DNA from 2 places in the Caballeronia sp. LZ062 genome. Region 2 is predicted to be linked to the other one. Evidence: riboswitches for the same ligand, from Rfam matches in the RefSeq annotation. Region 2 holds a riboswitch; the other holds the start of a gene.
What was found. Region 2 has a riboswitch for thiamine pyrophosphate ahead of P9239_RS20000 (FAD-dependent oxidoreductase). Riboswitches for the same ligand answer to the same signal wherever they lie in the genome.
Positions count from the first base shown of each region.

Region 1 (3,409 bases), 1.4 Mb from region 2:
GCTGCAGGTCCATGTTCTCCTTGATGAGCTGCATCGGCACGTGGCCCGGGCCCTCGATCATCACCTGGACGTCGTGCTTCCATGCGACTTGCGTGAGTTCGCCGAGCGTCTTCAGCTCGCCGAGCTGGGCTTCGTCGTTCGCGTCGTAGATGGAGCCGGGGCGCAGGCCGTCGCCGAGCGAGAACGAGACATCGTATTGCTTCATGATTTCGCAGATGTCCTCGAAGTGCTCGTAGATGAAGCTCTCCTTGTGATGCGCGAGGCACCACTTCGCCATGATCGAGCCGCCGCGCGACACGATGCCGGTCATGCGGTTCGCCGTCAGCGGCACGTATTGCAGGCGCACGCCCGCGTGAATGGTGAAGTAATCGACGCCTTGCTCCGCCTGCTCGATCAGCGTGTCGCGGAAGATTTCCCACGTGAGGTCTTCGGCCTTGCCGTTCACCTTTTCCAGCGCCTGATAGATGGGCACCGTGCCGATCGGCACCGGCGAATTGCGGATGATCCACTCGCGCGTCTCGTGGATATGCTTGCCGGTGGACAGGTCCATCACCGTGTCGCCGCCCCAGCGGATCGCCCAGGTCATCTTGTCGACTTCCTCGCCGATGGACGAGCTGACCGCCGAATTGCCGATGTTCGCGTTGATCTTCACGAGGAAATTGCGGCCGATGATCATCGGCTCGCTTTCCGGGTGATTGATGTTCGCGGGAATGATCGCGCGGCCGCGCGCCACTTCCTCGCGCACGAACTCGGGCGTGATTTCCTTCAGCGCGTCCTTGCCGAACGCCGCCGCGCCGAACGCCTGTCCGGGATGCTGGCGGCCCATCATCTGCGCGAGCTTTTCGCCATTCGGGCCGCTCTTGCGCAGGCTTTCGAGATATTCGGCGCGGCGCTGGTTCTCGCGAATCGCGATGTATTCCATCTCCGGCGTGACGATGCCCGCGCGCGCGTAGTGCATCTGCGTGACGTTCTTGCCCGCGACGGCGCGGCGCGGCTTGCGGTGCAGGCCGGGAAAGCGCAGTTCTGCCGTCTTCGGGTCGGCGGCGCGCTCGCGGCCGAATTCGCTCGACAGGCCCGCCAGTTCTTCCGTGTCGCCGCGTTTCTCGATCCAGCCGGCGCGCAGCGCGGGCAGTCCCGAGCGGATGTCGATCTTTGCGTCCGGGTCGGTGTACGGACCGGACGTGTCGTACACGTACACGGGGGGATTCTTCTCGCCGCCGAAGCCGTCGGGCGTATCCGACTGCGTGATTTCGCGCATCGGCACGCGAATGTCCGGCGTCGAACCGGTCACGTAGACCTTGCGCGAGTTCGGCAGCGGCGCGATGGCGGCGGCGTCGACGACGGCGTTTTCCGACAGAAACTTGGGATTGGCATTCATGTGCTGTCTCTCCTGTGGGACGTTTTGACATGCGAGCGTTGCCGCGCTCGGCTGACTCAGGAGCTAAACAGGGAGGAACGAGACGGAAAGGTACGAGTCCGGAAGAAGTGGTCTGATGCGGCGCGACCGTCGAACTCGAACGCTTCCCTGCGCTGGCATTATCCAGATCAGGTTCAAAGGGTATTTCTCACCCGCGCCGCACGAGGCGATTACGCACGATGAAACCGGCCGCAATCGCGATGTGCAACGCAGGACCCCCGCGTTAGCAGCCGCCACATTACACCGCACCGTGGCGTGTTGGCAACCATCAGAAAATTCGTCCGGCGATTCGTCGATCGCGCGGGGCGCTTACTGCATAATGTCGCTCGCCGCGGCCTGCGTGTTTTCCCTGACCGCTTCGCGGCCGCAATCGACGCCCCGCGTCGTCCGCTGTTCTTCCCTGCGCACGCGTTCGCACTCCAACCGTTTCGCCATGTCGTCCTGTTTCGTTTGTCGCGCCGGAGCTTCCGCCCGTTTAATTGCCGTCTGTCGGGCAGAAAGCACGGCTCAGTCTTGCGCGGTCGCCGGATAACGCATGTCCAATCCGCCGCTCAAGCCGCCGCGTCTCCCCGTCACGCTTCCCGATCGCTTTCCGTTCCGCGCGCCGCGTTCGCACAAGGGACAAGTCGCGCTCGCGCTGGCGGTCGTGTATCTGGTGTGGGGATCGACGTACCTCGCCGTGCATCTCTCGCTCGCGTCGTTTCCGCCGCTTCTGCTTTCCGGCTTGCGCAATCTGTTCGCGGGCATCGGGCTCTTTGTTTTGGCGGCGCGCCGCAAACCCGTCTGGCCGACGCTGGCCGAAGTGCGCAACGCCGCGCTCGTCGGCACGCTGCTCGTCGGCTTGTCGAGCGGGATGCTCGCTTACGGCATGCGCACCGTCGAGACCGGGACCGCCGCCGTGATGGTCGCCACCGTGCCGCTTTTCGCGACGATCATCGCCGCGCTCACGGGCCGGCGCATCGCGAAGGGCGAGTGGGTCGCGGTCGGGCTCGGGCTCGTCGGCATCGTGTTGCTCAACCACGGCGATTCGGCGTCCGGCTCGACGGCGGGCAGCATCGCCATTCTGTGCGGCGCGATTTTCTGGGCGGGCGGGGCGCATCTTGCGAGCCGCGTGAAGCTGCCGTCGGATCTCTTCCTGTCGACGGCGCTGCAAATCGGCCTCGGCGGTTCCATTTCGACGGCGGTCGCGTTGCTCTCGGGCGAGCGGCTAGCGAGCATCGGCTTCGTGCCGGGGCTGTCGTTCTTGTATCTGATGCTGATCGGGACGATGGCCGCGTATGTCGCGTATGGCTTTCTGATCCGGCATACGAGCCCGATTATCGCGAGCAGCTGCATGTACGTGAATCCGGTCGTGGCTGTTTTGCTCGGCGCGTTGCTGCTCGGTGAGGCGATCACGCGCTGGACCGTGATTGCAACGGTCGTCATTCTCTTGAGCGTGGGGCTTTCTTTCTGGTTCGATTATCGGCGGCGGGGGCTGGTCTGAGCGCCTCGCGTTCCTGCCGTTTGTAGGAAACGCGCCCACGTCGCGGTGCGAGCATCGTTCGCACATGTCTTCCCACTCATCCCGAGCAATTCCTCTAACGAAAGCTTGCGCCTTGCGCGGCAAGGCTTCGCGTCCCGCCAACGCCGCTCATGCACCGCGACAGGGCACAGGCGTTGCTCTTTTCCCGCCACCCGCGCACGCGTCATTCCGATGAAACAAAGACGCGTGACGCGCGGCGAGGAAGCGGCGCCACAGGGACACGCCCGACGCCCGCGACCTTCTTCACACCATCAACGATCAGAAAAAGGAAGGTGGCACATGAAGCCCATCCGCACCGTTACGGCACTCGCCGCTGTTGCTTCGATCCTGTCCGCTTGCGGCGGAAGTTCGGACGACGTCGGCAAGGAACTCGGCCTCACGCAAGCACAGGTTCATTTCATCCACGCGATTCCGAGCGGTCCGAACGTCGACTTCTATGACAACGGCAACGTTTTGCAACCGAACCTCGG
Region 1 is NZ_JARTWB010000002.1:1,556,961-1,560,369, reverse strand. It holds gene thiC (phosphomethylpyrimidine synthase ThiC) at 1-1,378, opposite strand, end outside; TPP riboswitch at 1,505-1,647, opposite strand; gene P9239_RS13390 (EamA family transporter) at 1,953-2,900, shown strand; gene P9239_RS13385 (DUF4397 domain-containing protein) at 3,219-3,409, shown strand, end outside.
Region 1: another riboswitch for thiamine pyrophosphate. It lies ahead of thiC (phosphomethylpyrimidine synthase ThiC); the one in region 2 lies ahead of P9239_RS20000 (FAD-dependent oxidoreductase).

Region 2 (3,409 bases):
CGCGCCCCACGGCATCAGCGCTTCGCAGCCGGCATCGAGAAGACGCCGCCCGATCACGAGATCTTCCGTGCAGTACGGCAGCACCTTGAAGCCGTCGCGCACGAGCTTCGCCGCTGCTTCGACCAGGCCGATGGGATCGGGCTGGAGCGTGTAGTCGTCGCCGATCAGTTCGAGCTTGATCCAAGGCGTGTCGAAGACTTCGCGCGCCATGTAGGCGGTCGTCAGCACTTCGTCCACGCTCTGGCAGCCCGCCGTGTTCGGCAAGAGCGCGACGCCGTGGCGCTTGAGCACGTCGAAGAAGCCGGCTTCGCCCGTCTCGGCCTGGCGGCGCAGCGCGACGGTCACCATGCCGGGGCGCGCGGCATCGATGGAATCCGACAGCGATTGCAGCGACGGATAGCGCGACGTGCCGAGCAGCACGCGGCTCGGGAACGACTGGCCGTACAGCGTGAGGACGTCGGCGGTCTGTGTGGTCATGATGGAATCCTTCGTGTGTTCAGCCGCCCGCGACGGGCGAAACGACATCGAGCTTGTCGCCGGGCGCGAGCTTCTTCGTGCCGTGCTCGCCGCGCGCGACGAACTGGCCGTTGAGCGCTACCGCGAACGGCGGCTTGGCGCCGAACGCGGCGAGCGCGTCGGTGACGGTCGCGGCGTCGGGCAGGGTGAATTCGCGCTGATTGATGTGGATGTTCATGGGTCTGTCTCTGAATCCTGTCACGCGGGCACGGCCGCGAACGCGTCGTGCAGCAGATCGGGCCAACGGGCGTCGCTACGGAACTGCGCGAACGAAGCGGCGTCGCGCACCGTGCCGCCGACGAGCGCATCGGCGAGCGCGCACGCGGCATCGGCCACTTCGGGCGCGATCATGAAGCCGTGCCGATACAGCCCGTTCACGCGCAGCGTATGGGCGCCGTCCCAGACGATGGCCGGACGATGATCCGGCAGCGTCGGCCGGCATTGCGAGTTGAGTTCGAGAATGCGCGCTTCGCCGAATCCCGGATGCACCGCGAACGCCGCGCTCAGCAATTCGAGCGCCGAGCGCACGCTGACGGGCGACATGTCCTCGCCCTCGACTTCGGTCGCGCCGATCACGTAGACGTCGTGCTGCTTGGGCGCGATGTAAAGCGGATAGCGCGGATGCAGCAAGCGCACCGGCCGCGTCAGCCCGATGCCCGGCGCATGCACGCGCGCCACCTCGCCGCGAATGCCGCGCAGCGCGGGCCACACGGGCTTCGCGCCGAGGCCGCGGCAATCGATTATCCAGCGCGCATCGGGCATGGCGTCGACCGGCGTGTTCCAGTGCGTGCGCACGCCGCGCGCCGCCAGCCCCGCTGCCAGCGCCTTGAGCGCCTGCCGGTTGTCGAGCTGGCCTTCGTGCGGCAGCAGCCAGCCCTGCGTGAACCGCGGGCCGAGCGCCGGTTCCGCCTCGGCGACCTGCGCGCCCGCGAGTTTCACGAAACCGCCGTCGAGCAGCGCGGCCGGGGCGTTCGCGCGCAGCCGTCGCTCGAAAAGCGGCGCTTCTGCGCGATCCGCGCCGTGCCACACGACGAGCGTCCCGTTGCGCTGAAAGAAAACGGGCTCGGGCAATGCCGCGAGCGCATTCGGCCAGCGCGCGAGCGACGCCGCGCCGAGTTCCACGACGAGCGGCTCCGCGCTCGTCGCTTCCGCGAGCGGCGCGAGCATGGCCGCGGCCACCCACGCGGCCGACTGCGAGCCGGCTTCGTCGCCGCGCTCGTAAAGCGCGACGCCGTGCCCTGCCCCCGCGAGCTGCCATGCCACGAGCCGCCCGACGAGCCCGCCGCCGATCACCGCGAAATCCGGCCGGCGCGCGTCGCCCTGTTCCATGCTGTTCACAATCCGATGTCTCCTCATCCGGTCCCGCGCGTCACCGCGACGTGAGCGACCGTCGCCGCGCAAAAGCGGCATACCGATTGACTAACGCGACGAATCAGCGGAGGAGAGACCGGCGCGGCGGCCGTCAGACACACCGAGCGGAAAAGGAAAGGGAAGACCGGAAGAAACTGGAGGAAAGGCGCGGTGAACGCGCGTTCTCCGGAAACTTCCCTCGCCGGTATTACCCGGATCGGGTGCAAAGGGTCTCTCTCAGCCTCGCCGCGCCGGCCACCGATTCCAGTGACGTTGCGCGCGAAGCACCCCTGTTTCGTCGCAGATCATTAGAGCATAAAAGGCGAAGCGGCTGCAAACCGTGATTGCCCGCGCACTTCGGGCTTCGGCCGCACCGCTCCGGTCGCGCGCCGTGGCACTCTGGCACAATGCCCCGAACGCCGGTTCGTCGAACGATCGCACCGGATTAAGCGACAGTTAAGGCAGTGTCACAACAATCTGCGAACCCGGAGCCGCGCACGCGCACCTCGATGCCCGCGCCGGTCCGAAGCCTCACCGTCTCAACCCGCCGGCCGTCCGGCGCACCCGCATAAAGAGTCATGATCAATTCGAATTCCGAAAACACGCAGCAGAAAGCGGATGACGTATCGGCGTGGAGCCTCATCAAGCCGTACTGGGTTTCCGAAGAGCGCGGCGTCGCGTGGGGGCTGCTGGTCGCGATCATCGCGATCAACATGACCGTCGTCTGGATCAACGTGCGGCTCAACAGTTGGAACGCTGACTTCTATAACGCGCTGCAAAACAAGAATGTGCGCGACTTTCCGCACTTGCTGCTCATTTTCACGGGTCTCGCGTTCGCGTACATTCTGCTCGCCGTGTACGGGCGATATCTCCGGCAAATGCTCGCGTTCCGCTGGCGGCAATGGTTGACCAACCGTTACCTCGAACAATGGTTCGGCGACAAGGCGTTCTACCGCATCGAACGCGACCGCCTCGCCGACAACCCCGACCAGCGTATCAGCGACGACCTGCAATCGTTCGCGACCACCACGCTTACGCTGTCGCTCGACCTGCTTTCGACGCTCGTCACGCTCGTCACCTTCATCACGATTTTGTGGACGCTCGCTGGCGCTCTGACGCTCACGCTCTTCGGCAAGCCGCTCGTGATTCCCGGCTACATGGTGTGGGCCGCCGCGCTCTACGCGATTCTCGGCTCGCTCATCATCCAGAAGGTCGGGCATCCGCTCGTGTCGATCAACTATCAGCAGCAGAAAGTGGAGGCGGATTTTCGCTTCGGCCTGATCCGCGTGCGCGAGAACGCCGAGCAGATCGCGTTCTACGACGGCATTGGCACGGAAACCGCGAACGCGAAAGGCATCTTCCAGCGCATTCGCGACAACTGGTGGCTCATCATGAAGTACACGAAGCGCATGACCTTCGTGCTCTCGTTCTACGGCCAGATCGCGATCATCTTTCCGATCATGGTGGCCGCGCCGCGCTACTTCGCGGGCGCGTTTTCGTTCGGCGTGCTGATGCAGATTTCATCCGCGTTCGGCACCGTCAG
Region 2 is NZ_JARTWB010000002.1:2,983,250-2,986,658, reverse strand. It holds gene P9239_RS20010 (thiazole synthase) at 1-477, opposite strand, end outside; gene thiS (sulfur carrier protein ThiS) at 497-694, opposite strand; gene P9239_RS20000 (FAD-dependent oxidoreductase) at 715-1,845, opposite strand; TPP riboswitch at 2,044-2,168, opposite strand; gene P9239_RS19995 (ABC transporter ATP-binding protein/permease) at 2,445-3,409, shown strand, end outside.